Regions from separate parts of the Clostridium aromativorans genome, predicted to be linked through region 2. Evidence: riboswitches for the same ligand, from Rfam matches in the RefSeq annotation. Region 2 holds a riboswitch; each other region holds the start of a gene.
The links. A riboswitch is a leader RNA that binds a small molecule or an ion and turns the genes downstream of it on or off. The one in region 2 is predicted to bind thiamine pyrophosphate.

Region 1: it holds a riboswitch for thiamine pyrophosphate, as region 2 does, so the genes downstream of both, thiD (bifunctional hydroxymethylpyrimidine kinase/phosphomethylpyrimidine kinase) here and thiC (phosphomethylpyrimidine synthase ThiC) in region 2, are expected to answer to the same signal.
Region 3: it holds a riboswitch for thiamine pyrophosphate, as region 2 does, so the genes downstream of both, tenA (thiaminase II) here and thiC (phosphomethylpyrimidine synthase ThiC) in region 2, are expected to answer to the same signal.

What each region holds. Positions count from the first base shown of each region.
Region 1 covers NZ_JAJJPB010000010.1:25,677-36,354, reverse strand. The annotation lists gene LN736_RS09315 (oxalate oxidoreductase subunit delta) at 1-306, opposite strand, end outside; gene LN736_RS09310 (CDC48 family AAA ATPase) at 352-2,472, opposite strand; gene LN736_RS09305 (GntR family transcriptional regulator) at 2,938-3,621, opposite strand; gene LN736_RS09300 (phosphoenolpyruvate synthase) at 3,897-5,924, opposite strand; gene LN736_RS19195 (hypothetical protein) at 5,884-6,021, opposite strand; gene LN736_RS09295 (TetR/AcrR family transcriptional regulator) at 6,018-6,635, opposite strand; tRNA gene LN736_RS09290 (tRNA-Leu) at 6,958-7,044, opposite strand; gene LN736_RS09285 (amino acid permease) at 7,373-8,773, shown strand; TPP riboswitch at 8,829-8,931, shown strand; gene thiD (bifunctional hydroxymethylpyrimidine kinase/phosphomethylpyrimidine kinase) at 9,064-9,864, shown strand; gene thiM (hydroxyethylthiazole kinase) at 9,904-10,678, shown strand, end outside.
Region 2 covers NZ_JAJJPB010000015.1:71,641-82,318, reverse strand. The annotation lists gene LN736_RS12075 (G1 family glutamic endopeptidase) at 1-952, shown strand, start outside; gene LN736_RS12070 (DUF3786 domain-containing protein) at 1,174-1,800, shown strand; TPP riboswitch at 1,854-1,953, shown strand; TPP riboswitch at 2,002-2,112, shown strand; gene thiC (phosphomethylpyrimidine synthase ThiC) at 2,194-3,507, shown strand; gene thiS (sulfur carrier protein ThiS) at 3,546-3,740, shown strand; gene LN736_RS12055 (thiazole synthase) at 3,790-4,560, shown strand; gene thiH (2-iminoacetate synthase ThiH) at 4,573-5,682, shown strand; gene LN736_RS12045 (thiamine phosphate synthase) at 5,679-6,275, shown strand; gene LN736_RS12040 (bifunctional helix-turn-helix transcriptional regulator/GNAT family N-acetyltransferase) at 6,538-7,464, opposite strand; gene LN736_RS19135 (aspartyl-phosphate phosphatase Spo0E family protein) at 7,685-7,825, opposite strand; gene LN736_RS12030 (helix-turn-helix domain-containing protein) at 7,992-8,222, shown strand; gene LN736_RS12025 (SAM-dependent methyltransferase) at 8,358-9,221, opposite strand; gene LN736_RS12020 (ATP-dependent helicase) at 9,282-10,678, opposite strand, start outside.
Region 3 covers NZ_JAJJPB010000026.1:33,011-43,688, reverse strand. The annotation lists gene LN736_RS15545 (aspartate/glutamate racemase family protein) at 1-550, shown strand, start outside; partial or broken gene LN736_RS15540 (RNA-guided endonuclease TnpB family protein) at 709-1,167, opposite strand; gene LN736_RS15535 (glutaredoxin family protein) at 1,179-1,409, opposite strand; gene LN736_RS15530 (polysaccharide deacetylase family protein) at 1,647-2,510, shown strand; gene LN736_RS19250 (aminotransferase class I/II-fold pyridoxal phosphate-dependent enzyme) at 2,575-2,805, opposite strand; gene LN736_RS15525 (aminotransferase class I/II-fold pyridoxal phosphate-dependent enzyme) at 2,757-3,125, opposite strand; gene buk (butyrate kinase) at 3,201-4,277, opposite strand; gene LN736_RS15515 (bifunctional enoyl-CoA hydratase/phosphate acetyltransferase) at 4,383-5,288, opposite strand; gene LN736_RS15510 (ABC transporter substrate-binding protein) at 5,496-6,512, opposite strand; gene LN736_RS15505 (ABC transporter permease) at 6,509-7,252, opposite strand; gene LN736_RS15500 (ABC transporter ATP-binding protein) at 7,249-8,004, opposite strand; gene tenA (thiaminase II) at 7,991-8,665, opposite strand; TPP riboswitch at 8,755-8,866, opposite strand; gene LN736_RS15490 (ABC transporter ATP-binding protein) at 8,947-9,555, opposite strand; gene LN736_RS15485 (ABC transporter permease) at 9,552-10,307, opposite strand; gene LN736_RS15480 (ABC transporter substrate-binding protein) at 10,270-10,678, opposite strand, start outside.

The DNA of each region.
Region 1 (10,678 bases), on a different contig from region 2:
CAAAATATCCACACCTTTTACAAGAGTTTCTTCTGTAAGAACCACAATGTCAGGAGCTTCATTTTCATAAACATATCTTGACTCTATTTCCTGAGTACCAATTTTTCCATATGCCCTTACCGGAACATAAATACGGTCGGGAAGATCAACATAGTTCTCCCATGCTTGAACATATTTTCCCTCTAACGCAGCTGCTTCTGTTAAAGAAACTACTACATCACGAGCTTCTTTATTTTCATATACTCCTCTACCCCAAACTGTGATCTGTTTCAACCCTGGCTCATCAAATAAATTTTGACTTGACACCTTGTTCCACCTTCCTTTCTTTAATGGTTAATATTGCGAGAAATTTCAACGCTGAGACTTTGTTCTAATCACCTCCCCAAATTTCTTTTGATTATTTATTTCATCAATGGATTGATTAAAGATATCTTGACTTATCTTCATTTTCAAACCATTTTTTATGGACAACATAAGCGTCATGAATGAAGCCTTATGGCACAATGTAGCTAATTCCGCACCACTCATTCCCCTGGTTTTCTCGGCTAGCTTCCTAAAATCTACATCTTCGGAAACAGGCAGCCCTTTAGAATGTATTTTTAAAATTGACTCTCTTTCATCAATTTCTGGCAGAGATAACTTCAGTATGTATTCAAACCGTCCTTCTCTAAGTAAAACAGAATCAATTAAATCTATTCTATTAGTCGCAGCTAACACCGTAACTCCTTGAACTTTTTCTAAGCCATCAAATTCCAGTATAAGCTGACTTATCAGCCTGTCTCTTAAATTGTTTGTACCTGAAGAGCGGGAACGGACAATGCCATCCAACTCATCGAAAAACAAAATACAAGGTGCAGTCTGTTTAGCCTTTACAAATACATCATGTAAGGTCTTTTCTGATTCTCCCATCCAGTGGGAGATTAATGTAAGGCCATTTATACTTATAAAGTTTATTTTAGCGGAGCTTCCAACTGCATTTGCCAATAAAGTTTTACCTGTGCCTGAAGGACCTGTTAATAAAATGCCCTTAGGCGGCGTAAACTCATACTCTTTACACAGATCAGGATCATGAAGCGGAAGTTCCACTAAAGTTTGTAAAACTTTTTTAGTCCTATCTAACCCCCCTATATCATTCCATTTTACATCTGGAATTTCTGAGTAATATTCCCGGGTAGAGGAAGGTTCTATTTCTCTCAGTGCATCAGTAAAATTATCCATTGAAACCTTAAAAGGAGGAATATTATTGTCATCTGTAATTTTTGACAAAACTTTTCTAAGTGCTATCATTCCTGCTTCTTTACACAGTGCTGAAAGATCTGAACCAACAAATCCATAAGTAATTTTGGCCAGCTTATCCAATTTCACATTTTTATCAAGAGGCATACATCTCGTATGAATCTGCAGTATTTTAAGCCTGCCTTCTCTATTAGGGGGCATAATTGCAATTTCTCTATCAAATCTTCCAGCACGTCTAAGTGCAGGATCCAAAGAATCGGGTATATTTGTGGCACCGATTACAATAACTTGACCTCGATTTTCCAAACCATCCATGAGCGCAAGGAGTTGAGCTACCACTCTTTTTTCAACTTCACCATGAACATCTTCTCTCTTGGGTGCAATAGAATCCAACTCATCTAAAAAAATTATACTTGGAGCCCGGCTCTTTGCTTCTTTAAAGATTTCTCTTAATTTTGCTTCGCTTTCCCCATAAAACTTGTTCATTATTTCCGGTCCGTTTACATGGACAAAATAGACCTTTGTCTCAGAAGCAACCGCTCTGGCAATTAAAGTCTTTCCTGTACCTGGGGGGCCATAGAGTAGTATACCTTTAGGTGGCTCAACACCTAATCTTTTAAAGACATTAGGGTACTTTAAAGGTAATTCCACAATTTCTCTTATTTTTTGAACCTGCTCATCTAATCCACCTATATCTTCATATGTAATTCTCGATCCATTAATGCCAAGCTCAGGTTGTACAAAAATAATATCAGTTTCTTTATTAATTTTAACTACTCCCGACGGTGCTGTTCCACTTACAAGAAAACTGCACTCATTGCTGCCAAAGAGAGTTAAAGACAATTCATCCTCACAGAGCATCGGCATTCCTTTCAACATATTCTTTATCTCAATTTCATCTTTTTGTGTCCAATCATAGAAATTTTCAAGCGGGGAAAGCACTACCTTACGCGCTATTTTAACTTCAGTTTTACTTACCGTCACTTCACTGTTTATTCCCACACCAGCATTATGTCTAACTATTCCATCCATTTGGATCAATGGCTGGCCGTAAATATCATTAAAAGATGGATAAACTTTTGCTGCAGTAATCCTTTTACCCTCTATACTTATAGCATCTCCCGTATCTACTCCTAGTTGCTCCATATCCTCTCGATTCATTCTAACAATGCCCTTACGGGAATCTTCTACCAATCCCTCTTTAACTTTTAATTTAATAGAATCAAACTCAGTCATTTTCTTAACCTCCCAGTAACTTTGAGCAACTGCCAATCGAATTTAGACAAAATTTTTAATATATGGTATACGGTATACCATTTTACGATAAAATATATATTTTTAATGCTTCATTATTCCTTTACTCTATAACTTTTTTTATTTTTGACAAATTAACTTAATATTCAATAGTAGCGATTTAATTTGTGTTAAAATGGTATACCGTATACCATTTTAACACAATAAACCTTTCATCTTATTATAAATTTACCTGATTAATTACCATAATTTATATCAACACTTAATCCTTATTTCCTACCATTATATTCTACAACTAATTTTTCCAACTTTATTATAGCACCCTTAAATAATAAATTCAATAAATTTTCAGAAAATTTATTATTTAACAAACTCTTTTTTATCAATTAAAATCGCCAATCCCCGTAACTTACTTCTAAACATATTCACTGCATATAAATGACATCATTAACTATTCTTATTTGAATAAGCCATTTTAAGAAATATCTGGCCAGATTTCTCTACATGCTTTTTCATGGCTTCATAAGAAGCAGAACTATCATGTTTTTGTAAAGCATTAACTATTGCTCTATGCTCTAATATAACTTCTTGGATTCTACCAGGCTTAGTATAGGTCAAATGGGTGAATTTATTAACATATTCACAGAGTGTATTTATAAAATAATATAAATGTGGGCTATCTGCTGCTTTCCATATACATTCATGAAACCTTTTATTCAGCATGCTTAACTTTCCGTTATTTTCCTTTTCACATTCATCTGATATTTGATTAACAATTGAATTCAAATAGTCCAATTCTTCATCATTGATTTTTCCAGCCGCAATGCTGCAGCTCAATGCCTCTAATGTAGTTCTAATAAGTTGAATTTCCTCGATATCATCCTTGCTAAATCCAGAAACTACTACACCTTTACGTGGAATATATGTTACTAACCTTTCATATTGGAGTTGACGGATTGCCTCACGTACTGGAGTCCTGCTTATCTTCAACTGTTCTGCAATACTGCGCTCCACTAATCGTTGGCCTGGCTCTAATTTTCCATCCAGTATGGCATTACGTAAAATAGAAAATACCGAATCTCGAATATATCCCCTATTATCAAATCTTATGGGTGAAAATTGATATTCCACTTGCATTACCCCCTTAAATCTTTTTTAATATAATTCTCATATCCCATAATTAATTATAATTCCCATGGTATACTAAATGCAAGTGGAATATAATTATACTATCTTTATCTTTAAATACATTTTATTTAATTCACAGTTCACAATGCACCATTCCAAAAAAATTATGCATAAATAATTAATGCAGCCGAAAAAGTTACTATATAAAATACCTATGATATCAAAACGGAAATTATTCTCATTAAAATTCATCTCCAAATAATTTATTATGCACCCCATTACAAAATTTCCACATATCCTTCTTCCCCATTCAGCCTTATTCTCTGTCCATCTTTGATCAATTTCGTAGCATTTTCAACACCTACCACTGCAGGCAGACCATATTCCCTTGCAACAACAGCTCCATGTGTCATCATTCCACCTACTTCAGTAATCAAACCTTTGATGGATACAAACAGCGGAGTCCAACTGGGATCAGTAAATTTTGTAACTAGTATATCGCCTTCCTCTATATCCGCATCCTCCATTCTTAAAATAACACGTGCCCGGCCTTCAACGCTTCCAGATGAAACAGGTACTCCCGCCATAGCACCTTTAGGTATTTTATCCCTATTATATTGCCCTGTTATGATCTCACCTTCGGAGGTTATAACACGTGGAGGCGTAAGTTTTTGAAAAGTCTTATAATCTTTTTTTCTCTTACTTATGATATTGTAATCTATTTCATGTGCCTCAACAACTTTTCTAAATTCCTCAAAAGTCAAATAATATATATCTTCTCTTTCCTGTATTATACCCTTATGGACTAAAGCATCTGCTTCTTTCATAAATGTCTGTTTAATAATCCAGTCATACCACACCAAAACATACTTGTTAAACTCACGATAACCGGCATAATTGCGCAGGACGCTAACTGCCTTTTTGAACTTCCTTGCTTTTCCCTTTCCACCGTGCAATCTTTCAAGACGGTTTATAATTTCATGTTTTTTTTGTTTTGCCTCTATCAAGTTCTGTTCAAATTTCATACTGTGGGCACCTGGTCCAAAAGCTTTGATATTGCTGAGAATAGCAGGGTTGTTTGCTCTGTAATCTTTTATAGTAAATAGTATCCATTTCAGCCACATTGATTTTGAAGCCATAGCTGTCTTCTTCCTATACAGAGTCTTGATAAAATTCTTTCGCTTTACAAGATCAGCAAGAGCATTCTTCATTAAGACATCTACCGCATCCATTCCTTTGAAAAAAGACATCCTGATAAATGGCGAGGAAAGTTCACGGGATACATCAATATAAAGCCTTCCGCCCATTTCATTCATGGGAGTGCCAACCATCTGCTTGAATAAAGTTTGAAAAAGAGATATTCCTAGTGGCCGCATGGCTTCAGTCATCATCTGTCTGTGCCCAAATGAAATATATACATGATTTTTTCCATCCACAGCCTCTGATGGTACAGGATACAATGTAGTTATAGGCCTACTTTGAACAATATAAAATTTACCTTCACAAAGGCACCATTCTATATCCTGTGGACATCCAAAATAATTCTCAATCTTTCTGCCTATATTTGTCAGTTGTAAAATTTGCTCATCCCGAAGGGTCTGTATATTTTGCTTTGCAGTATCAATGTCCTTCCCTTTTGTACCACCATTTTGCAGTGCCGAAACAGCGAGTTTTTTGATAGATATCTTTTTATACAGTATTTTTCCTTCTCTCACTTTATAGATATCTGGATTAACCAGACCTGATACAAGAGCTTCACCAAGGCCAAAACTTGCATCAATAGATGTTACCTTTCTGTTGAAAGTTACAGGATCTGCAGTAAACATTATCCCTGAGGCCTGGGAGAAAACCATTTTTTGTATTACTACAGAGAGATACACCTTTCGATGATCAAAATTATTTTGTATACGATAAATTACCGCTCTGTCCGTATAAAGTGACGCCCAGCACTTTTTTACATATTTCAATATATTATTCATTCCCTTAATATTGAGATAGATATCCTGCTGACCAGCAAAAGAAGCTAGAGGCAAATCTTCTGCCGTAGCACTTGAACGCACTGCATATGCATTTTTCTCGCCAAGCTTTGAAATGTAATGCAAGACTTCTTCTATAATCTCCATCGGGATAGGTATCTGTTCTATAATCTCCCGAACCTTTTTACTGAATTCACTGATTTTTCTTTTGTCAATTATCTTTAAAAAAGATAATTGATCATTTACGCTATTAAATTCAGAATTGTCACAGACAATTTTTTTATAGACTTCAGTAGTTATACAAAAACCTTCTGGAACACATAATATCATTGATTTTAGACAGTTTTCCTAAATTAGCACCTTTACCGCCCACTAAAGGTAGATCTGATTTATCAATGTTGCTGAAATCCAACACATAGGGATTCATACATATTCCTCCTTATAAAGATTGTCTCTGAGTAAATCAATACATTCTTCAAATTCCTTAAAAAAAGCTTCATAATTTATTGCTGTCCTATTTGACAATTGATTCATATATCCATCAGTAAGCCAAAGAAGTATCTTTATAACAAGCTTTGGATCAACATTCTCCTTAAATTTTGAAAAATCTACACCATCAAAAGCAATTTTGTTCCTAAAATCTACACCTTTTGCTAGAATAATGGTTTTTATATCACCTTTTACTTCCCCGTCATTTTCAAAATACATGCTTGTTAAAAAGGATGGAATTGCAGGGTGTTTCCTCATAACAGAAATTTCAATATTAGATGAAAGCTTAATTCTGTCAAAGAAATCAGTAACCTTATAATTAAATTTTTCATCAACTTCTTTCATAATAATATTGTCGCATAGCTCAATTAAATAAAAATACAAAGCTTTTTTTGTACCAAAGTAATGAAACACCATGGATTTTGAAATTCCTGCTGCAGCAGCAATGTCCCCTATGGAAGTTTTCTTATAGCCATTTTTACCAAAGGATTTAAGTGCTACATCTATGATTTTATTTTGCTTCTCTACAGGCAAATTAAAAAATTTTTTCAAAAAGCTCACCTCTCAAAATTCATCCAAATGCTACTATTGCTAATATTGTTGACTTTTTAAAGAGAGATAAACACTGCTACGCGCCTGGATGAGGTAATTCTAAGGCTTGCAGTGATTTACCTATGAGAAAATTTTTTTTTAAGAACCTTAGAATCATTATATAAACCGAATCGGTTTATATAATATTATATTCTCATGAACCGACCAGGTCAACATTATTTTAAAGAAATCACATTGATCTTTTGATCTGTTCTATTTTTTAAGAATAGAACAAAAAGAACACTTTGGAAAATTCCAAAGTGTTCTTTTTGTTCTACATCTATGGTGCCGGAGGCGGGAGTCGAACCCGCATGATATCACTATCGACGGATTTTGAGTCCGTTGCGTCTGCCAATTCCACCACTTCGGCAAGTGACAAAAGTATAATATCACAAATATCACCTGTGGTCAAGAGGCAGTATAAAAGCAAATTTATAATAATATTCATATTGTGAAACAGTATATGACTTTTATCTTACTATTTTTATATTTTTTAAATAACATTATTTAAATCTAAAATAATTGTAAATTCAATGAAAATTTTAAATACTAGTTGTTATGTAAATGAAAATATGCTATTATTTAGTTGAGAATATTCTAAATAATGTATGATAGCCATAGAAGGTGATAAATTTTTAAATTAAATAATTTTAAAGTAATTATCCTAAGGTTTATTTAACCAACTAAGGAGGAACACAATGAGTAAACAAGATGCATTAAATGAGAATCTCGAGCGTGGCTTAGAAGAACGTCATATTCAATTGATAGCCCTGGGAGGAGCAATTGGCGTAGGGCTATTTTTAGGTTCTGCTACTGCTATTCAAACAGCTGGGCCAGCAATTCTATTGGTTTACATTATAGCTGGACTAGCTATGTTTGTCATAATGAGAGCTCTAGGTGAGTTGGCGACTTCCTATCCTGTTTCCGGATCCTTTAGCGCCTATGCCAATGAATTCATAAGTCCATTGGCAGGATATATGACTGGATGGACTTATTGGTTTATGTGGGTGGTAACCTGTATGGCTGAAATTACAGCTGTAGGCGTATACGTTAAATTCTGGATTCCAACTATGCCTCAGTGGATACCTGCACTGGCAGCACTTATTATAATGACATGCGTAAATCTAATTGCAGTAAAAGCCTACGGTGAATTTGAATTCTGGTTTGCAATTATCAAAGTAGTTACAATTATTGCAATAATAGTACTAGGGTTGCTCATGATTATATTTGGTTTCGGTAATGGTGGAAAACCTATCGGAATTTCAAATCTATGGACACATGGAGGATTTTTCCCTAAAGGTGGATGGGGACCTATGCTTGCAGTAACAATGGTTATGTTTGCTTATCTGGGCACAGAGCTCATAGGCGTTACAGCAGGTGAAGCAAAGAATCCTGAGAAAACGATACCGTCAGCTATCAACAAAGTACTTTGGAGAATACTTATATTTTATGTAGGTGCACTTTTTGTAATAATGTCACTCTATCCATGGAATACCCTTGGTACAACTGGAAGTCCTTTCGTCTTAACATTTAGCAAATTGGGTGTATCTGCAGCAGCAGGTATTATAAACTTTGTAGTATTGACTGCAGCTTTATCTTCCTGTAACAGCGGCATTTTCAGTACTGGACGTATGCTGTACAATCTTTCCCTGCAGGGAACAGCACCAAAAAAGTTTAGTAAGCTTGGTAAAACCCATGTTCCAGCTACTGGCATTTTGATTTCTGCATTTTTTATGTTAATTGGAGTTGTTCTTAATTTTCTGGTACCTGGAAAGGTATTTACTTACATTACAAGTGTAGCTACACTTGGTGCAATTTGGACTTGGGGCATTATACTGATAGCACAGATGAAGTTTAGAAAAAGACTTACTCCGGAAGAAATAAAAAAGTTGCATTTTCCAATGTTTGGATATCCTTATCTTAACTGGATTGTACTGGCATTTTTAGCTTTCGTCATCGTAATGCTAGCTTTTAGCCCAGATACTAGGATTGCTCTTATTGTAGGATGTTTCTGGTTCTTACTTATACTAGCTTTCTATTTTATACTTGGCTTAAATAAAAAGACCTCTAATCCTACAAAATCTGAACCAGAAGAATAAAATTTAAAATTGATTTACAAATTTTTATCAAGGTAGTATAATGAGTTTAAAATAAAATAGGCTGTGGGGGTGCTTTATATAGCTGAGAAGAGATATTCTCTAACCCTTTGAACCTGATCCAGATAAAACTGGCGTAGGGAAGCAATTTCACATGACTTTTGATTTTTATTAGGTGTATGCTTTTCCGCATACACCTTTTATATTTATACGGTGTCTATCACTGCCAGCACTCCTAGCTTCTTTAGAACCTTGGAGTTGCTTAAACAAATACAAAATTAGAGGTGTTTTTAATGAAAAAAGTATTGACAATTGCAGGTTCTGACAGCTCAGGTGGTGCGGGAATACAAGCTGATTTAAAAACCATGAGTGCACTTGGCGTGTATGGAATGAGTGTAATCACTGCCGTTACAGCCCAAAATACTATAGGTGTACAAGATGTACTGGACGTAACTCCTGAAATTGTGGAGGCTCAAATAAGATCCATATTTGACGATATCGAAGTAGATGCAGTAAAAATCGGAATGGTTTCAAATAGTAAAACCATATCTGTAATAAAAAAGCTCTTAATAGAATATAGGGCCAAAAATATAGTACTCGATCCGGTAATGATATCAAAAAGCGGATATTCTCTCTTAAAACCTGAAGCAGAAACAGCAATAAAAACTATGGTAAATGTTGCAGATGTAATAACTCCAAATATTCCAGAGGCAGAAGTTCTCAGCGGACTAAAAATTAAAAATGAAAAAGATATGGAAAGTGCAGCTTTTAAAATAAAAGAACTGGGTGCAAGGAGCATACTCGTAAAGGGAGGCCATAGATGCAATGATGCCAATGATATTTTGCTTCACGATAATAAGGTATTATCCCTTAAAGGTCATAGAATAAACACTAAAAACACTCATGGAACAGGATGTACTTTATCTTCCGCTATAGCTTCCTATTTAGCCAAAGGACACAATATTGAAAAGGCAGTAAACCTATCAAAGCAATATATAACTAAGGCAATAGAAAATTCATTTCCCATTGGTCATGGAGTTGGCCCTGTTGGACATTTTATAGAAGTTTATAAAAAAGCCGGTATAACTTTTTAATAGAAGAAATTATTTTTAAACTTAAAGGGGGTTAAAAAATTGAACAATATAAATCTAGACAAAGTAACAAAAATATTATCAGAGGTTAGAAATAAAATACCTCTTGTCCACTGTATTACCAACTATGTTACCATAAATGACTGTGCAAATATTCTCCTATCTTATGGTGCCTCCCCTGCTATGTGTGAGGCCTATGATGAGGTTTTTGATTTTGTCAAATTATCATCTGCCCTGTACATAAATTTAGGAACTCTTAATAAAGAGCAGGAACAAGCCGCAGTTTTAGCCAGCACTTCTGCAAAAATCCATGATATCCCCGTAGTATTAGATCCTGTAGCCTGTGCCGCCGTGCCAAAAAAAATTCAAGTTATAAACAGAATACTCCAGGTTGGAAAAATTGATGTCATAAAGGGAAACATAGGAGAGATTAAATTTTTGGCAGGACAATCCTCCAATGTAAAAGGTGTAGATTCCTTTGATACTGGAGAAGGTGCCTTAGAATGCTGCATAGCTTTATCTCAAAAATACAAGTGCACAGTTGCTGCCACCGGTAAAAAGGATTTCATAACAGATGGTAAAAGAAGTGCTGTAATTGAAAACGGCACAGAAATGTTTACTAAAGTTACTGGATCCGGTTGTATGCTGGGTGCCCTTTGCGGAGCTGCCTGTGGAGCATCTGAAGATAAATTCACAGCTACTGTAAATGCCATACTCTCAATGAATATAGCTGGAGAAGAAGCCTTTAAAGCAGCAAATACACCTGGAAGCTTTAGAGTTAAGCTCATAGACTGCATATATCAGTTAAGTGAAGAAA
Region 2 (10,678 bases):
GGCATTATTTGTGGTATTGGGAAGTGGAGCCGGATCTGCAATTGCAAAGGAACAATTCGGCGATACTTACAGAGGCAGCTATATTTTATCAAATTATTTTCCAAAGAGGAATATAACTCATTCAATTTATAACTACCAGCCTCAAAACACCATAAATAGGGTTAATCTTCCAGCTAGCACTGAAAAATCAGGTAATTGGGCAGGCTATATAGCTGTACCTGTTTCCCAGAACAATACTTATACAAGCGTTTCAGGAAGTTGGACAGTACCTAATATTACATCCAATCGTCAAAATGCCTCAACCGCACAATGGATAGGCTTGGGAGGAGTAAATTCTGAAGATCTCCTTCAAATGGGAACTATAGAGGAGATACAAAATGGACAACCTATAGTTGAAGTTTTTTGGGAAAAATTGCCCGATGCTGCCCAGAATATAGTTAGTATCCCAATTGGCTCAACTATCAGTGTAACTATATCCAAGGCTTCGAATTCCACATGGAATTTAACATTCACTGCAACTACGCCTAAAGGAGAAGCAGTAACAAAAACTATATCCACTACCCTTGATTCTTCCTATGAGCAGAAAATAGGCACATCCGCAGAATGGATCAGCGAAGATCCGGCTAATCAGAACAATCAGCTTCTACCTCTAGCAAACGCGGATGAGGTAAAATATCAATCGGCCAAAGTCAATGGAAATTCATTATCTGATTCCAGCAACAAAATTCACCCTGTTGCCATGATATCAAATGGTGGAAATATCGCAATTTATCCCTCTGAGATCGGAGCAGATGGTGAATCATTTACAACAACTACTAACTCCAGTTACAACAATAACATCAACAGTATTTCCAATTTCAGACATAGATCCGATAATTTATCAAAACATATTTCAAGATATCCCGGAGATTATTCTCATTACAGACAACCTGCAGCAGCTGCTGCCTATTAGTCAAAAAAGAAGCCGGATAATTTCATAATCGGCTTCCGTTTTGAAGTGTAAAGCCAAAAAATATTATGTTAAATAACACAAAAACAGCATTATCATTCACAAATATAATGCTGTTTTTATATATATTAAATAGTATATAATTAAAATATCATGTCTCCTGCTTCAAAAAATACTTGATAGAAAAGAGGTGTTTCACAATAGGAAACAAGAAAAACAACTATGTGCTGTGTTATAAGGATCTATGTAAAAAATTCAGCCGGCGTCCCCTGGAAGAAATTGTCCAAAAAAGTGGAGCAAAATATGACGCTGAAAAGAATATGTTCACCTTAAAATACTTTAACAGGGAATATTTAATTTCCTATCCGGAAGGCTCTATTACATTAAAGGATTTTAATCACAACGATCTATCTTATGAATCCGATACGATAATGGATAAAATACTGATCATGAGCTATCTCTGCAGATGCACCAAAAGTGGACTGACCAATAAATGGGTACCCTACAGGGAAATAGAAGGTGTAGGCTGCACCTATGATTTTTTTGCCGGCCATGGTATAGACAAACTTACCAAATACTTCGGAAACAGAGATGAACTATTTCTAAAGGCCGGGAAAAAACTTGATGCTAAAAAACTATGCCTGGGAGATATGTCACTTCAGTTTAACATATTTCCAAATGTGCCCGTTGTACTGGTCTTATGGCTGGCAGATGAAGAATTCGAAGCCCAGGCAAACATCTTTTTTGACTCTTCTGCCTCAAAAGAAATTCACATAGAAGATCTGGCCTCCCTGTGCTCAAAGGCGGCTGACGAATTGATTAGATGTGCAAAACAAGTGGAAAATTTTTAAAAATGTTTACATATATATGGATAAGTGCTATTATATATATGTAAAGTAAATAGAATTGTTTGTGGGGGAACCGTTTCGGTTGAGAAGGTAAAACCTGACCCTTTGAACTTGATGTAGTTAACACTACCGTAGGGAAGCAAATATTTAAAATGTGTATTCGAGGAGTGTTTTCATCAGACACTCCTTTTTTTATTTAAAAATACAATGTTACAGGGGAGCCCATGTTGATAGGCTGAGAGTAAGATACTATCTTTTACCCTTATAACCTGATTTGGATAATGCCAACGTAGGGAAATTTACGCTGTTTTAAAAAACATTCAGAGTTTTTATATCCTATGGGAAGCATTTGCTCCCTATTTTTTTATCCATAAAATCAAGAAGGAGATTGATAAAATGAATTATACAACCCAGATGGATGCTGCCAGAAAAGGAATAGTCACGGAAGAAATACGTATAGTAGCCAAAAAGGAAAATATGGATGTCAAGGATCTCATGCACCTTATGTCCAAAGGCAAAGCTGTCATTCCAGCCAATAAAAATCATAAAAATTTAAGTGCAGAAGGCGTGGGAAAAGGGCTTAAAACAAAGATAAATGTCAATCTTGGCATTTCAAAGGACTGCTGTAATATAGATCTGGAACTTGACAAAGTGAAAAAAGCAATAGACATGAAAGCTGAGGCCATTATGGATCTAAGTTGTTTTGGGAAAACAAGAGAATTTAGAAACAAGTTAGTGGCTATGTCTCCTTCTATGATAGGTACTGTACCCATATACGATGCAGTTGGTTTTTATGATAAAGAATTAAAGGATATAACTGCTGAGGAACTTTTAAGCGTTATAGAAGCCCACGCAAGAGATGGGGTTGACTTTATGACCATCCATGCCGGTATAAATCTGGAAGCAGCACAGATATTCAAGAGAAACCCGAGACTTATGAATTTTGTCTCAAGAGGAGGCAGCTTGATGTATGCTTGGATGAACTTGAATAAGAGACAAAATCCTTTCTATGAATACTTCGATAAAATTCTTGACATATGTGAAAAATACGATGTAACCATAAGTCTGGGAGATGCCTGTAGACCTGGCTGTATAGATGATTCTACAGACGCAAGCCAGATAAAGGAACTCATGACCTTAGGTGAACTGGCAAAAAAAGCCTGGAAAAGAAATGTACAGGTAATGATAGAAGGGCCCGGTCATATGGCTCTTAATGAAATAGAAACCAACATGAAGCTTGAAAGAAAGCTGTGTCATGATGCTCCATTTTATGTACTAGGTCCCATAGTAACAGATATAGCACCTGGATATGATCACATAACAAGCGCCATAGGCGGCGCTATTGCTGCAACTTATGGAGCGGATTTTCTCTGTTATGTAACTCCTGCAGAGCACCTCAGACTGCCTGATTTGCAGGATATGAAGGATGGAATTATAGCCGCCAAAATAGCTGCCCATGCTGCAGACATTGCAAAGGAAATCAAAGGTGCAAGAAATTGGGACAACAAAATGGCTGAGGCCAGAAGAGCACTTGACTGGGAAAAAATATTAGATACTGCAATAGACCCTGAAAAAGCCAGAAAATACAGAAAGAGCTCAACACCTGAAGATAAAAAAACCTGTACCATGTGTGGAAAAATGTGTGCTGTAAGAAACATGAACAAGGTAATGGAAGGAAAAAACATAAATATCCTTCGGGATAAAGACTAGAACATCGATTCCAATTGCTTTTGAAATGAGGTGTAAAAATGACCGTAAATGGAGAAGAATTGGATTTTGCCCCCGAAACGACAGTATCACAATTACTAAACAAATTAAATATAGACGAAAACACCGTTGTAATTGAAGTGGATTTAGAGTTAGTAGACAGGGAACAGTACAAATCCAAAAAATTATCAAGCACTTCCAAAGTAGAAATAATCCGTTATGTCGGAGGTGGTTAGATAATTTACATTATATACAATAAATCAAAATTAAAGGAGATTTTAATTTATGGATGAACTTATAATAGCAAATAGAAAAATAAAGAGCAGGTTCTTTATTGGGACTGGTAAATTTACATCAAATGAAATAGTGCCTGATATAATAAAAAGTTCTGAAGCACAAATTATAACCGTAGCACTGAGACGTATGGATATCCACGCTGCAGAACCAAATGACAACATATTGAATTTTATAGATAAAAGCTGCATACTCGTGGCAAATACATCCGGTGCAAGAAATGCAGAAGAAGCTATAAGGCTCGCACATTTAGCTAAAGCAACAGGATGTGGAAATTGGGTTAAAATAGAAGTTATTTCAGATAGCAAATACTTGCTTCCCGACAACTATGAAACCTTAAAGGCTACTGAAGCCCTTGTAAAAGAAGGATTTGTTGTACTTCCCTATATAAGCCCGGATCTAATGGATGCAAAGAGACTTGTAGATGCCGGTGCCTCTGCAGTAATGCCTCTGGGTGCACCTATCGGGACAAATAGAGGTCTTAAGACAAAAGAACTATTAAAAATTATAATTGACGAAATAGATATACCAGTTGTAGTGGATGCAGGTATAGGGAAGCCATCTCACGCCGCAGAAGCCATGGAGATGGGAGCCGATGCAGTACTTGCAAATACTGCCCTTGCAACAGCAGAAGACCCTGTACTCATAGCCGAAGCTTTCAAGCTTGCAATACAAGCAGGAAGGAAAGCTTTTCTTTCAAAACCCGGTGTTGAAAAAGAAGTCGCCGTAGCCTCATCTCCTCTTACAGGATTTTTAAGATAGGAAGTGTTTAAAATGACCTTTTATGATGTAGTGCAAAATTTAAAAGATTTTGATTATGAAAACTTTTTTAAAAAAGTTACAGACAGACAAATTGAAAAAATAATAGATAAAGAGGAACTGGATAAATGGGATTTTCTGGCGCTTCTCTCTCCTACTGCCGAAAAGCATATGGAAGAGATGGCTCAAAAATCTCACAGACTTTCACTTAAATACTTTGGAAGAAACGTTGTCATGTACACTCCCATGTACGTTGCCAATTACTGTTCAAATAGATGCGCTTACTGTGGATATAATTGTACAAATAAAATAAACAGAAAGGTACTCACTCTCGATGAAGTTGATACAGAAGCAAAAGCTGTACATGACATGGGGTTCAGACATGTAATAATTTTGACAGGAGAATCCAGAAAATATTCGCCTGTTTCCTATATAAGAGATTGTGTAAAAATAATGAACAAATATTTCAGTTCAATATGTCTGGAAATATACTCTCTTAAAAAGGAAGAATACAGAGAACTTGTTGAAGCCGGTGCAGATAGTCTTACTATGTACCAGGAGACCTACAACCAGGAAGTATACTCAAAGGTCCACCTTGGAGGTCCAAAGAAAAATTACAGATACAGACTTGAAACACCAGAAAGGGCCTGCGAAGCTGGTATATATTCCGTAGGTCTCGGCCCGCTTTATGGTCTCTATAACTGGAGAGAAGAAGCTTTTTTAGGTGGACTGCACGGTGCATATATACAAAAAAAATTTCCTGGAGTAGATGTGAATTTTTCAGTTCCACGGATAAGGCCTCATGCAGGTTTTTTCAAAGATCTGCATGAAATAAGTGACAAAAACATGGTACAAATACTGCTTGCACTTAAACTCTTTATTCCAAGATCAGGTACCAACATAACCACAAGAGAATCCAGGGAAATGAGGGACAATCTCATACCTCTCGGTGTCACCAAAATGTCTGCAGGCGTATCTACGGAAGTTGGAGGACATACTCAGGAGAATCCTGGTGAAATGCAATTTGACAACTCCGATAAAAGAAGCTTAACAGAGGTGAAACAGGCAATAATCAAAAAAGGATATTTTCCTGTAATGAAGGATTGGGAACCTATAGCACTATGAAACAAAAGCTATTTATAGTAACGAATAGAAAACTTGTAAAAAATAACAACATGCTTGATATAATAGAAAGTTCAGTACAAGCAGGTGCAGATGCCGTAATTCTACGTGAAAAAGATTTGGACTGTAGTAAAATAATTCAGCTTGCTAAAAAAATCAAAAAGATAACGGAACCTCAAAATGTACCTCTTATAATAAACGGCAATATGGAAGCTGCTCTAGAAGTAAATTCTGATGGATTTCACACAAATTATGCAGATTATATGAATGAACATTTTAAATTCAAGGGTATTTTAGGAGTATCTGTTCACAGCACTTTAGAGGCGGCAAATGTGCAAAAAAAGGGTGCAGATTACCTTCTGGCAGGACACATTTTCAAAACAAATTGTAAAAAGGGATTAGAACCCAGAGGAATTGCTTTTTTGGAAGATATGCTGAAAAATGTTTCAATTCCAATTATAGCAATAGGCGGTATAAATGAAAGCAACATAGATAAATTATTGAAAACTGATATTTATGGTGCTGCTGTAATGTCCCTTGTAATGTGTTCAGATGATCCATATCTTACGACACGAAATTTAAAAGAACATTTTTGAAAAATCAACAATTAAATTTTCCTCACCTACCATAATATGATGATTGGTTATCATAGAAACAGCTTAGCAATATTGAACTGCTAGGCCGTTTCTATACACAATATATGCATTATATTAAATGGATTATTTTTTAGTATAATCAGTTATGCCCAACCTATTTCCGAATGGATCTTCAAATTCTACAGCGCTGCTTTCCACAGTATTAGAATTTATACTGCTGAAAGAGATTCCAAATGCAGGCACTTTCATCGAAGGCAAATGATTATATATATAGGTCCCAACGTTCTTCTTTAATTAGATGGTCTGTCCACGTAGTATTATCAGCTGATTCAGTTAGCTTAAATCCATAATTTCCATAAAGATAACGGGCTGTTTTGAGTACATCAGCAGTCCATAAAAAAATATGCTTATAATTCTTCTCTCTACAAAAATTAATTGCCGTGTCTAAAAGCATGTGACCTAATCCATTATTTCTTTCACTTGGATCAATTAAAAACCATCTAAGCTGCGCTAAAGAAGAATCTGTTTTATCTGCAGCTATAGCTATTACGCCAACGGATTTATTACTTTCTTCTGCAATCCATATATTTTCTAAATCCGGATTATGTTTTTTATGAAATTCAATTAAATATTTCTCAACATAATCTCCAAATATATTACCAAACCCAAACTCCTTTTTATATAATTCTCTATGTTTTTCAATAATGTATTTTATATCACTTTCTCTATATGATCTAATATTGAAAGCTCTTTTACCATAAGACAGTAATTTCATAATACATTCCATTGAATTAACTAAACTTTCCTTTTCACTTTCATCTAAGTGATCTATTAGATTAGAAATTTGTTTATCAGATCTTTTTGAAAGATTTGATAGGACATTCCTACCGTTTTCTGTCAATTCAAGGAAATTCAAACGTCCATCCCCAGAACATTTTTCTTTAGTAATCAATTCATCCGATTTAAAGCGATTTAAGATCCTACTTAAGTATCCCTTATCAATATTTAGTTTATCAATCAAAATATTAGCGGTACATTCTTTAGTTTTATTAATCTCAAAAAGTATACGAGCTTCCGTTAATGAATATGCACTATCCAGTATACCTTGATTTAAAAGTCCCAAGACATTTGTATAAAATCGACTAAAAATTCTTACCTCTGATATTGTGTTTAAGTTTCTATTTTTCATAAAATCACTCCAAACTAGTTTATTTATTCTCATAAAAATAATTATAAGCAAACTAGTTGACTTAGTCAAATAGTTTTAACACTCTATCTGTATATTTTTAATATCAATTATTTATTTGCATTTCTTATCTATCATACAAACCTTTCTTAAAAGGAATTCCATTATAAAAACAGAAGTTTTTTAAGCTTATAAAGTTTTATCAATTTATCACAATAAATTCTCAACTGCTTGTACTCTTCGTAACCTGATTTATGTATTTATCTAGTTTTTGACTTGCCTCTAATATTTCACTATAATCCGCCTCTTCCTCAATTAATTTATGTAATCTCTCTCTCAAATCGTTTACTTTATCATTTATCACGTAAATTTCAACCTGCCTTTCTTATAAATAACAATTAAAGTTTAACATTTATACAAATTATTGCAAAACACTTTTAAATTATATCACAAAAATCGCTTGTTGTAGATTATAGTATGAAGACAATTTGTAACATTTTTTTTAAAATTAAATCCGAGAGGTGGTTTACATGACATTAGAAAATGCACTTGCTATAACTTTAAGAAACCGCAGAATAAAATGTGGATTATCTCAGGAGGATCTTGCACATGAATGTAATGTTGACAGAACCTATATCAGCATGATTGAACGCCAGAAGCGAAATCCAACTTTAAACATCATTTTTAGAATCTGCAAAAGTTTAGATATAAAAGCTAGTGACTTTATTTCAAGTATCGAAAAAGCAATGGAAAGCAATTAAAAAGCAATATTATTTTCGCGTTAACTTGATTCATATTTATAGATAATTTGAATAGAGTTAAAAGACCTCACCTTTTACAGATGAGGCCTTTGTCATAGAATACAGATAGGCTCTTTTGTAGGACTCTAGAACGTATCACAGCTTCTCTGTATAAATCATCCGCTCTACTTGAGTTGAAGCCAGTTTCCTACCAGTAGGTACAACATATTTCTCAGCCATTTCATCATAACCTATATCCTCAATCACCCGCCATCCATATTCTTTTAGAAAATTAGGCCATTCTACCGGCTCCATTCCAAAAATCCAGATCTTATTTATCACATATTTTTCATATATCTTGTCCCATCTATACTTAGATTGACCTTGAATAAAATCCTTACGAACATACGTGAAAACAAGACGACTTCCCGGTGCAGCTTTTGAAAGAAAGTCAAATGTTGATCTAATACCTTCTTCAGTTAAATATTGTGTAACACCCTCCCATATGAAAAATGTTCGTTTATCTGCCAAATACCCATGAGATTTCAATTTAGTGTTTATATCTTGATGGTCAAAGTCTATTGGAACAAGCTTTACATGTGATGGAATAGTTTCGAACACTTTGCCAAGTTGAATCTTCTTAGCTTCAATGTTTTTGGGTTGATCTAGCTCCCAAACGGGAATATCAGAAAGCTCTTTCAATCTATATGCACGAGTATCAAATCCAGCTCCTAAATTCACTACTGCTCCGATCTTATTGACTGAATCTATTAGCTCTTCATCTATATACCGTTTTCTACACATCATACAGCTCCAGAGACCAGGAAAGTTTTTCTCAGTAATTCGCACCATCCAATTTCTAACTGAGTTAAGATGCATCATCCATAAAAAACCTCTTCCAGAGGGTAGTATTTGATCTGCCAAGTTATCGTCGATAATACGCTCTGTTTCAGGAAAATATTGTTCAATAGCTACAAGTGCTGTCGGATCTGTTCCTGTTTTAGTTGCTGCTTTTGTCATTATATATTTCTCCTTTTAGTTTACATTTTATTTTAATTTACATAATATTTATACTGTTTACTACAAAGCTTTTTGTTTTTTCTCTATCAATTGGCTGCTGTAAAGTGCACAGCATTTAAATTCCCTCTCTATATTATTGTAAAATAGTATACTTATGGAATTATATTTTTTATCCACTATCTTTCCTCCTCCGTATAATTTGTGAACTACAGCATCTCCTATTTTTAAATGCAACTTTTCAGCATAATCATATGTACTAAATATACCGCACTCCTTTATGAATCTGGACACCTGAACTGTTTTTCCCCTTATGGTACTGCTGCAGCACAAACTCAAATTATCTATGGCCCTTGTAATTCCCACATAAAATAAGCGCCTTTCTTCCTCGAGATTATTCTCAATGCTGTTCTCATGGGGCAAAAGTCCTTCACTGCAGTTTACTATATATACATTTTTAAATTCCATTCCCTTCACACCATGAATTGTACTTAATATGACCCTGTCTTTTTCTTTAGCACTCTGCTCTATAGTGTTTTTCACCTTAGTTACATGATCTAAAAACTCATCTATTGTGTCAAAATCCTCACAAGAAGCTTTGAATTCGCGTAAGATATGCTGAAATTCTTCCAAATCTCTGTTTGATTTACTACAGTAAACTTTTAAGTAATCCAGGTAATTCACCTTATTTAATATGAATTCCACAGCATCCTTTAATTTTATTTTGTTCAGTTTTTTCATCTTTTTCTGAAGATCATCCAGAACTTTAAGCTGAAAAATGGGAATATCATCTATTTTTCTTAAAATTTCAAAGCAGTTTTCACTTACTTTGTTTCTTCTCACCTTTTCTATGTTTACCCTTCCTATATATCTAAAAGGTTTATTTATAATAGACATAAAACTTTCTTTATCACACATATCTACAGAAAATTTAAAATACGCTATTAGATCCCTGCATATAAAATGATCAAAAAAATTATACTGTACATCCAACAATTTAAATTTTATATTGTATTTCAAAAAGGCATCTATTAGAATTCTTGATTCTATGTTGGTTCTATAAAGTACGGCAATATCTTTGTGTCCATATCTACCTTTATCTACAAGCTTCTCTATGGATTTTGCCACATAGTAAGCCTGTTCTTTTTCTCTTGGAAATATCTTAAAACCAATTTCCCCATTTTCCTGTCTACTACTGCAAATAGATTTCAAATTTCTATTTTTATTATTATATATAACACTTTTGGACATTTCAACTATATTCTTTGCACTTCTATAATTTATTTTTAAAAAAAGCTTTTCTCCATCTTGAAAGTATTTTTTAAAATCCACCATGCTGTCAGGCCTGGAACCTCTAAAGGAATATATACATTGATCTTCATCTCCCACTGCGAACAGATAATTATACCTGCCGATTAATTGTAAAATTTCTATCTGCACTTTGTCACAATCCTGAAATT
Region 3 (10,678 bases), on a different contig from region 2:
ATATTTTACGGATTTAGAAAATGAGCATAAAACCTCTGAATATATAAATTATATAATAAACGGTATAAACAGCTTACAAAAATCCGGTGCCGATTTCGTCATAATGGCTGCAAACTCCCCCCACTCAGTATTTCACAGTATAAAGCAGCAAATAGATCTGCCTGTGCTGAGTATTGTGGATGCAGCTGCTGAAGAATGCAGCAGACTTAAATTGAAAAAAGTATTATTGACAGGGATAAAGTACACCATGCAAAGCTCCTTTTATCAAAAGGGATTTGAATCCTTCGGCATAGAGGTATTGACCCCGTCAGAAAAACATCAGGATAAAATAAACTCAATAATTTTCAGTGAACTTGTTTTAAATAGGGTAACGGAAAATACCAGAGAAAATTTCAGGGAAATCTTGTCCAGCTATGATGTGGATGGTGTAATTTTAGGCTGTACCGAATTACCCTTGCTTCTAAATCAGAAAGATATGAAACTCCCACTGATTGGCACCCTCAAGCTTCACTGTAAAGCGGCATTATCATACGCTTTAGCAGAATCCTAGACTGCTTGGAGTTATCTCCAAATCGCGGCCAAAAGTACATTTATCTCATTGTGAACTACCACCACTTATAGAAGTGGATGGCTTCTTAGTCAATATTCCTAATGGAACAAGTTTACCTAAGCTCTAAAGGTCGAACCAACCTCAGTGTATTACCAAAATTATATGGCTAATTTCAGCAGATTTTTGCTGGCGTTTATATCCCTGTCATGGTATGTGCCGCATTTAGGACAAGTCCATTCCCTGAGTGCAAGATTTTTTACTTCTCTATTTTTATATCCACAAACTGAACACAATTGACTACTTGCATAATTACCGGGTGCCACTATTATTTTTCTGCCGTACCATCCAGCCTTGTATTCCAGCATTCTTCTGAATTCACTCCAGCTTGCTTCGCTTATTGCCTTTGCCAGCCTGTGATTCTGCTGCATATTTTTAATTTTTAAGTCCTCAATAACTATAGATTGGTTTTCTCTGATTAGTTTTATTGATAACTTATTTAAGAAATCTGCCCTTTGATTCACTATCTTCTCGTGTAATTTAGATAATTTTAATCTAGTTTTTTTTCTGTTATTACTTCCTTTTTTCTTCCTTGATAGGTCCCTTTCAAGTTTGACAAGTATATCTATATCTAAATACCCAAAAGATTTGCTACTTTTGCTTCATTGAATCCCACCAGGTATTCGCCATTTATCACTATAACTGGAACAGATCTGTATCCCTTTGCCATAAGTTGTTTTCTGGCATCTGGATCCGTAGTTATATTGTGTTCTGTAAAATCTATATTATGCTTTGTAAAAAACTCTTTTGCACTATGGCAGTATTGACAGGTACTGGTTGTAAATATATCAACCTTACTCATGAAATCATCTCCTTGTAATATTTCCATTTCAGATCTATAATATCATATTTGTCAGAATCTATCAACACACTTAATAATAATTATTATTAGATATTAGCTTCACTTTTGTGGTATTTAAATATTTCCAATATCTTAACTTAAACTTAACCTTCAATTTAAAATAATTAATGAAATTTAATAGATTACGGCACTTTACGATATATAATATATATGAATGTACATAGGGGAGATGGAATAATGAAACATAAAAAAATATCCAGTAAAAAGAGGAAAAATATACTAATACTTTCAGTATCAATTCTATTTTTATTTTCTCTTGGATTTATTTCTGGAGCAAGCGTGTCTTACAAAAAATCAAAAACTGTGGCAGCCAACAATATTTCTAGTTCACCCAGCAATATTTCTAATTCAACTAAGAGCTCTTCCACAGAATCTCAAAAATACATGAATAAAAGGGAAAGTAAGGTACAAACTTTTAATTCAAAGGATTTAAGCAATTTTAACCCTTATAAATCAGATGGAAGAAAAGTGGTATATCTGACTTTCGATGACGGACCTTCTTCAAATAATACACCTAAAATACTGGCTGTATTGAAAAATTATAATGTAAAAGCTACATTTTTCTTAATCGGAGAAAATGCGGAACAAAATAAGAAACTCGTAAAAGAAGAAGCTGCAGAAGGGCATGCGATTGGGAACCATACCTATTCTCATAATATGAGGTATATATATTCAGATCCAAAAGTATTTATAAGCAATATTAAAAAATGTGATGAAGTGTTAAAATCCATTTTGGGCAGTAATTATAATTCAAAGCTTATACGGTTTCCGGGAGGATCTTTCGGCAGAAAACTGGAGCCATTTAGAGAAGAAGCAAAAAAAAATGGGTACCGATATGTCGATTGGAATGACTTAACTGGCGATGCTGAACATAACATAGTTCCTGTAGTAAACTTAATTAGTAAGGTTAAGCAGTATGCTAATCATGATCATTTGGTTATATTGATGCATGACGCACCCGAAAAGGTTACTACTGTACAAGCTCTCCCACAGATTATAGAGTATTTCCGTTCACAAGGGTATTCTTTTGATACGCTCTAAAGGACATTACTAAAAACAGGTAGTTTGGAACTACCTGTTTTTAAAAGCAATTTAAGATAAAATATTATCTTTTATATAAATCTCTCAATTTCTGAAATGCACTAAAAGATCTTTTTATCATCTCTGGGTCAACACAATAAGATATTCTTACATATCCTTGGCATCCAAAATCATCTACCGGCACGATGAGAAGGTTGAATTTCTTTGCATTCTCAGAAAAATTAACTGCATTTTCTTCTAGTGACTTTATAAACAAATAAAATGCGCCATCTGGTCTAACACATTGATAATCCATTTTACTAAGTCCATCATATAACAATTTTCTGCTTTAAGCTGACAATTAAATCTGCTGTTCATATAATCAGCTATACCTTTCCTCACTTCAAAATCTCCCTGTGCAGAAGTATAACCATGAATTTCATCTGACCTTTTTGTTTCCAACAAATTTATTATAGCTTCTCTTACACATTTCGGTGCTGGAACAGTTGGATTTCCAATACTGAAGTCAAACACATTTTCTTTCCCAACAATTGCAGCCTGCTGCTTTCCATACTCAAATAGCTCTCTGATTACAGAGCGTTTTGCTCCTAATTCATACATCTCTTTTGATACCATTATCATATCACTCCTTTTAAACGGCCTAATAGCCAGCGGCCTGCAAAATTTCACAAGCGTTAATTGACCAAATTTTTAATCCAAATCATATTCTCTGGCATCTTCTTCACCTTTTAGCACTCTAAGTGTAAGTGTACCCAATGCCAAAGCTTCCATTTCATTCTCACCAGGCATAATTTCTACCGGTGCAATAAATTCCACTCTTTTTTTTATCCAGGTAGTCAGCATATTTGAATATGCTATACCACCTGTAATAATAATGACATCTACATTTCCCTCTACCACTGTTGCAAGCTCACCTATTCTCTTGGCAACTTGATAAGCCATAGCCTCATACACCAATTTTGCCTTTTGATCTCCACTGTCAATCATTTTTTCAACTTTTCTAGCGTCATTTGTATTAAGATAATCCTTTAATCCACCATTCCCCCTAAGCTTTTTATGCATGGTTTTTTTATTAAACTTTCCAGAATAGCAAAGGTCTATAAGCGCCTTGCAGGGAACTTTCCCAGCTCTTTCAGGGGAAAATGGTCCATCATCATCAGGCATTACATCAACCATTCGCCCTCTTTCATGAACACTTAACGATATTCCGCCGCCTAAATGGGCAACAATAAAATTCATGTCTCTGTATTTTTTTCCATACTTTTTTGCAGTTTTCATTGCCATTGCTCTTGAGTTTAACGCATGACTAGTACTTTCCCTTGGTATATCCGACATACCTGATATACGGGCTATGTCTCTCAACTCATCCACCCTGACTGAGTCATATATATAGGCCGATACTCCAATGGAATTTGCTATCTCATAAGCAATTAGTGCTCCTAAATTTGAAGCATGCTCCACTACTGGTTTATTTTTTAACCTATCCAGTATTGCTTTATTGACTATATAAGCTCCCGACTTTACTTTTGGAAGCATTCCTCCTCTTCCCACAACTGCATCTAATTCATGAACTTCATATTCTCTTTCTTTTAAAAACGAAAGAACGACTTCTTTTCTCATATCAAATTGATCTGCAACTTTATTATACTTTTCAATTTCCTCAACTGGGTGTTCCAGTGTTTCACATAATACTTCTTTTTCATCTTCATATAAAGCTATTTTTGTAGAAGTAGAACCAGGGTTAATTGCCAATATTTTATAACTCATTTTTTATCTAGTTACGAATATCATGATAAGACGTAACTATACTCCTTTCTTGGTAGGTATAATTAAAATTGATCTGCTAATTTCATCCCTGTATCAATAAATTTACTATTTAAGGGCTGCCGCAGACAATACCAGAGATAGGTACTTTTCTTCAGCAGAGGAGCCTCTTGATGTTAAAACAATGGGAACTTTGGCCCCCACAATAAATCCTGCCATTTTTGCACCTGCAGAACATAGTAGAGATTTTCCCAATATATTTCCTGCTGTGATATTAGGAGAGATTAAAATATCTGCATCTCCTGCCACAGGGCTATTGTAACCTTTTAATTCAGCTGATTTCTTGCTCACAGCTAAGTCATAAGAAATAGGCCCTTCTACAATGCAATTTTTGATTTTTCCGTTTTTATTCATTTCCTTTAACAGACCTGCATCAACAGATTCGGGCATTTTAGGATTGACCTTTTCAACAGCGGCTAAAACGGCAACCTTGGGATTTTCATATCCCATAGTAATAAGTGTGTTAACAGCATTTTCAATAATTTGCCTTTTCTCATCCAAATTTGGGTACATCATCATTCCACCATCTGTAGTTACCATTAACTTGTGATAGCTAGGCACTTCATTAAAAACAAAATGAGACATGACATTTCCTGTTTCAAGTCCTTTTTCTTTATTTACTACCGCTCTTAAAATATCCGCAGTCTGGATTTTTCCCTTCATAATAAAATCTGCTTTATTCTGATGTATAAATTCTACAGCCTTCTCTGCTGCAGCATTGTCATTTTCCACATCAATAATCGCACTATTATCTAACTTCTCTTTTAAATTGTCTAAAACTTTCTTTATTTTCACCTTATCACCTATTAATATAGGTTCTACAATATTATTTCTTTTTGCTTTAAATACAACCCTTAAGGTGTGTTCATCCTGTGCAGCAACTACTGCTGCCCTTCTTTTTTCTTGGAAACCCTGAACATTTTTGATCAGTTCTGTAAAATTCTTAAATATCATGTTTTTCCTCCTCCAACTCTTGTACAAAACATTCCTGACATACTATTTTACGATAATTACAATGAGCAAATATTATGCCAGCGTTCAAGCTTGTTACTAATTGGTATTTTAACCTTAAAAAAATTACAAAAAACTGATAAAAGGGTTAATAGGTACTTATTATTTAACCCTATTAACCCTTTATATATTAGATACTCCTCTTTCCCATCATTTATCATTTTCCAGAACATTCACATAAAAATCCTCAGCATTTACATCTTTTTTTAAAAGTCCCTGTTTTTTAAGCCAGTTTATATTGTTCTGCCATACGCCTTTATCCTGACTCAGAAAAGGCTCATTTTTTGATTCCATCTTAGGCAAAAGTATACTCAAACTTTTCTTTTCAACAGCTTCCTTAAGAGGAAAACTGCCTTTTTGTTGATTGTCCATGAGTATTTTCAGGGCCTCATCCGGATTATTTTTGGTATACTCAAATCCCTTCTGGGCGGCCTTCATAAATTTTTTAATGGTTTCAGGCTTTTCCTTTAGAGTTTTATCGCTGGTTACAAGTACTTCTTCATAATAATTTGGGACTCCATATTTGGAAGGATCAAAATAATTTACAGGATGATTTTCATTTTCCATCATGAGAACTTCATGATTTATAAGTCCACCTGTAGTGGCATCTACTTTTTTAGTTACCATGGATGACAGAAGATCAAATCCTACATCCACCATCTTAACAGTATCCGGATTTCCACCATCTTTTTTAACCATGGTCTTTACGTACTCGGTATTCAGCGGATTCCCTGAATAGCCCACGGTTTTTCCCTGAAGATCCTTAGGTGAATTTATATTATTTGACTTCAGTGCTATTATAACATTCAAAGGTGTATGTACTACCGCTCCAACAGATTTTACAGGTACTCCCTGGTTAGCTCTTGCAATTACAAGATCCGGCTGATAGTAAATCCCAAGTGTCGCCTTTCCTGCTGCTGGAAGAGTGAGTGGATCTGTAGGATCCGACGGAAATTTTATATTCACTTTAAGTCCTTCCTCTTTAAAATACCCTTTCTCAATAGCTGCATATATAAAACTGTGTATGGCGTTTGGATACCAGTCAAGCACCAAATCCACGTTTTCAAGCTGTCCATTGCCATTTTGTGATGATTTACTGCCGCACCCTGCTAAACCCACCAACATTAAGACTGACATTATAAAAGCTAAGATCTTTATTTTCCTCAAATTTCATTCCTCCCCTTTACTATTTTATTTTCGAGTATGCTTATAATTTTAACCATAATCAATGCGACTACAGACAATATTACAATAGGTGCAAAAACCCCAGCACCGTCCAGCTGTGTCATCATTCTCTTACTAAAATATCCAAGTCCTGCCTGGGCTCCCAGCCACTCACTTATGGCTGCACCTACCACACTCAATGGTACTGCTATCTTAAGGGCGGAAAAGAAGTAAGGAAGTGATGCTGGAAACTTCAATTTTATAAATATATCTCCTTTGCTGGCACCATAGGTAAACAGAAGTTCCTCCATATCCCTCCTAGTGGAACGAAGTCCGTCATATACATTTATGGTTATTGGGAAAAAAGTTATGAGTATGGTTACCAGCACTTTGCTCCATATGCCATATCCAAACCACAGCACAAATATAGGAGCAAGTGCAGTTATGGGCACTGTCTGCGTTACAATTACAATAGGATAAAGAGCTCTCTGTACTCTTTCACTTATATTCATAGCCGCAGCAAGAAGAACCCCAAATACTATGGATATTCCAAGCCCTTCAAAAGTCACAGCAAGGGTAGCCGGCAAATGTACCAAAAATAAGATGTCCTTCAGCTCCCATATTTTTTTCACAATTGCTGTAGGAGATGGGAGGATGTACATAGCATCTATATATCTGGCAATTGCTTCCCAGACTGCAAAAAACAACAGGCATATTATTATGGAGGATCTGTATTTTTTCACAACCTTATCCCCCTTTTAAGTTCTTCTATAAGCTGTGCCTTTATCCTCAAAATATCAGGATTGTCAAGCATATCTCTTGTTCTGGGATAGTTTAAATCAACCTTTATTTCCTTAAATTTTCTTATAGGACTTCCATCTGTTACAAATATTCTTGTAGACAAAAAAAGTGCTTCCTCCACATCATGAGTTATAAACAATACAGTCTTGTTTAATTTGGACCACTTATCCAAAAGCCATTCCTGCATAGAGAGTCTTGTTATTGCATCCAGTGCACTAAAGGGCTCATCCAAAAGGAGCAGTTCTGAGCCTGTAAGAAGAGTTCTTGTAAAGGCTACCCTCTGGCGCATACCTCCGGACAAATCCCTGGGATATTTATCTTTATATTTTTCCAGGCCGAAACTTTGCAGCATTTCTTCTGCCTCGTTCCTGACCCTTTTCATATCTCCACCTTTGATCTCAAGGGGCAGTGAAGAATTTTGAAGTATGGTTCTCCAGGGTATTAAAAGATCATTCTGAGGCATATATCCTATGTAGCCCTTTCCCAAAACGTTTATATTTCTGCCCTCTAAAAATATATCTCCTTCAAAAGGTCTCTCCAATTTGCAGATAAGCCTGAACACAGTGCTTTTTCCGCATCCGCTGGGACCCACTATACTTATGAACTCCCCTTTATCTACTCTGAAACTCAAACTTTTTATTATAAAATCCGGGTCTTCATCATATTTAAAGCTTATATTTTTAAATTCCAGCACAATTACATCCTCCTGTCATAGCCATATCCCAAAACATACTTTCATATTTACTGGTATTTATAAAAATTTCTTTCAATCTCTCAAATTTCTTTTCCGATATATCTGCAGTCAACTGATCAAACAGTTCAATCAGCCACCTCGTTTCCCTTTCGTAATCTTCTGAAGAGTACCCCCTTATCCACTGTCCATAAAATTTATCTTCCACGGCTCCCTCTATTTTACTCAGTCTTTTACCAATCAAAAGATAACTCCACATACAGGCTAGAAGGGAAGCTGTTAAATCCATCAGATCTCCCATCTGCGACACTGACAGCATGTAATTTGTATAGGAAATATTTTCAATGGCAGCTTCGGTATTCTCTATATTCTCTTTTCTTATGCCCAATCTTTTCATATAATTTCTATGTATATTCATCTCTCCATTCAATATATTGTCCACCATCTTCGAGAAACCCCGCATGATACTCTCATCTTGGGCTTTAACTATTCCAAGTGCATATACTTTTACATAATCCAGAAGATATATATAATCCTGAATCATGTAAAATTTGAATTTCTCCACATTCAAACTTCCATCTGCTATTCCCCTTATAAAAGGATGCTCGTAATAAGAATCCCATATAACCTTTACACTATCATATAATTTTATAGATGTTCTCATACAATCCCGCCTTTTCAATTCACAATGCACAATTATTCTCATAAAAAAGGTACAAACTTTTAAAAAAATGTTTGTACCTTTATCGACTAAATTATATTGCAACCTCTTCCTACGCTGGCATTGACCAGATCAGGTACAACTAGGGTCTAAGGATTCAATCCTCACTCTCAGCCGGTAACACCAGCACCCCTGGGATATATAAAACTATTTAATTTTATATATTGCACAGACACCAATTATATTACTACAATAATTGAAATTAATCAATATTTCCGTCGTATTTACTCTAGCGAATAAATTACATTACCTAGTTCTCTGGCTTCTTCTTTATCATGAGTCACCATTATAACTGTTCTTTTATTTTCCCTGTAAAGCAATAAAAACTTCTCTATTATGTCACCCTTTAACCTATTATCCAGGCCCTTAAAAGGTTCATCCATCAGGAGCAGATCACTTCTATAGGCAAAAGCTCTGGCAAGTGCAACTCTTCTCTTCATACCTCCACTTAATTCCCCGGGAAATTTATCTCTGCAATCTGACAGTTCCACCATATTTAAAAATTTATTTACAGTCGATTCTATTTCATCTCTATTCATTACAGATTTTAGTACAAAAGCCACATTTTCATATACTGTCAAATGGGAGATAAGCCTATCTTCCTGAAAAACATAAGACAATCTATCGCTTTTCAAATATACCTGTCCATCATAATCTTTTTCAATTCCACTTATAATATTTAAAAGAGTGGTTTTCCCACAGCCCGAGGGTCCAAATATAACTGTAATTTTGTCCTTTAAAAAGCTAAGATTTAAGTTTATAAACACAGGAAGTTTCCCATAGGATTTGTTCAAATTTTTAATTATAACTTCATATTTACCATCATCTTTCATATAAACGTCCTCTTTGATAAATAATACTTAAATATCTTTTCGAAAGCAAAACTCAGTATTACAACTACAATAGTCCAGGCAAACAGTTCAGGGGTCTCAAGTGTGTTCTTCGAATTCAAAAGATTCAATCCTATGGAGTAATTAGGTGTACTCAATACCTCTGATGCCACCGAAACTTTCCATCCAATTCCAAGACACATGAGTATACCTGATACAACATAATTTTTTATACTTGGAAGATATATATCTTTTAATAAGTATTTTTTCTTAACCCTATACACACTCGCCATTTGAATTAAATTTTTGTCCACCGACTTTATTCCCTGAATTACATTCGTATATACTATTGGAAAACATATTAAAATAGCTGTAAAAATAACTACATAGGATGAAGTAAACCAAATTAAAGCTATAATAATTATAGACATAACGGGAGTCGCTTTCATGGTAATTATAATGGGATCCAGAATTTCCTCTATAAATTTATTCAAACCTGCGGCTACTCCCAGCACAATGCCTACAATTATGGATATTAGGATTCCTGAAATCACCCTTATTATGCTATTAAAAACACTTTTCCAGAAATAAATTCCCTTCGCCAGAATAAAAAGTGTTTTTATAACTTCAAAAGGTGATGGCAAAATAAGGGGATTATTTATAAAAAGAGAGCAGAGCTCCCATATAAACAGCCAAAACAATAGTATGCATGATCTTCTAATTGTCCTTGTCTCCAATGTAATAGAAATTTTCATCTGGTACCTTTCCTCCAACAGATTTTGGATCACTGTCATATAAAACTTCATAAAACTTCTGAAGAATTTGTTTTCCATCTTTGGCATTTATAAATACTATATTGCTGCCTGGGATAGCCATTTCAGCCACTTTAGTTTTTGGTATTATGCCATATTTTTCAATAAGCTTTCCTGCCTCTTGCTTATTGGAATTTACAAAATTCACAGATTCCTTATATTTATTTAAAAAATTATCTAGATCTTTTCCCCTTTTATCTATAAAAGATTTTCTAAAGACAACAGTACCCATAGCCAGCTTACTCTGTCCATTGGAGGCCTTATCCCATTCCTTAGTAAGATTTATGGGGACTTGCAAACTACTGTCTTTCATC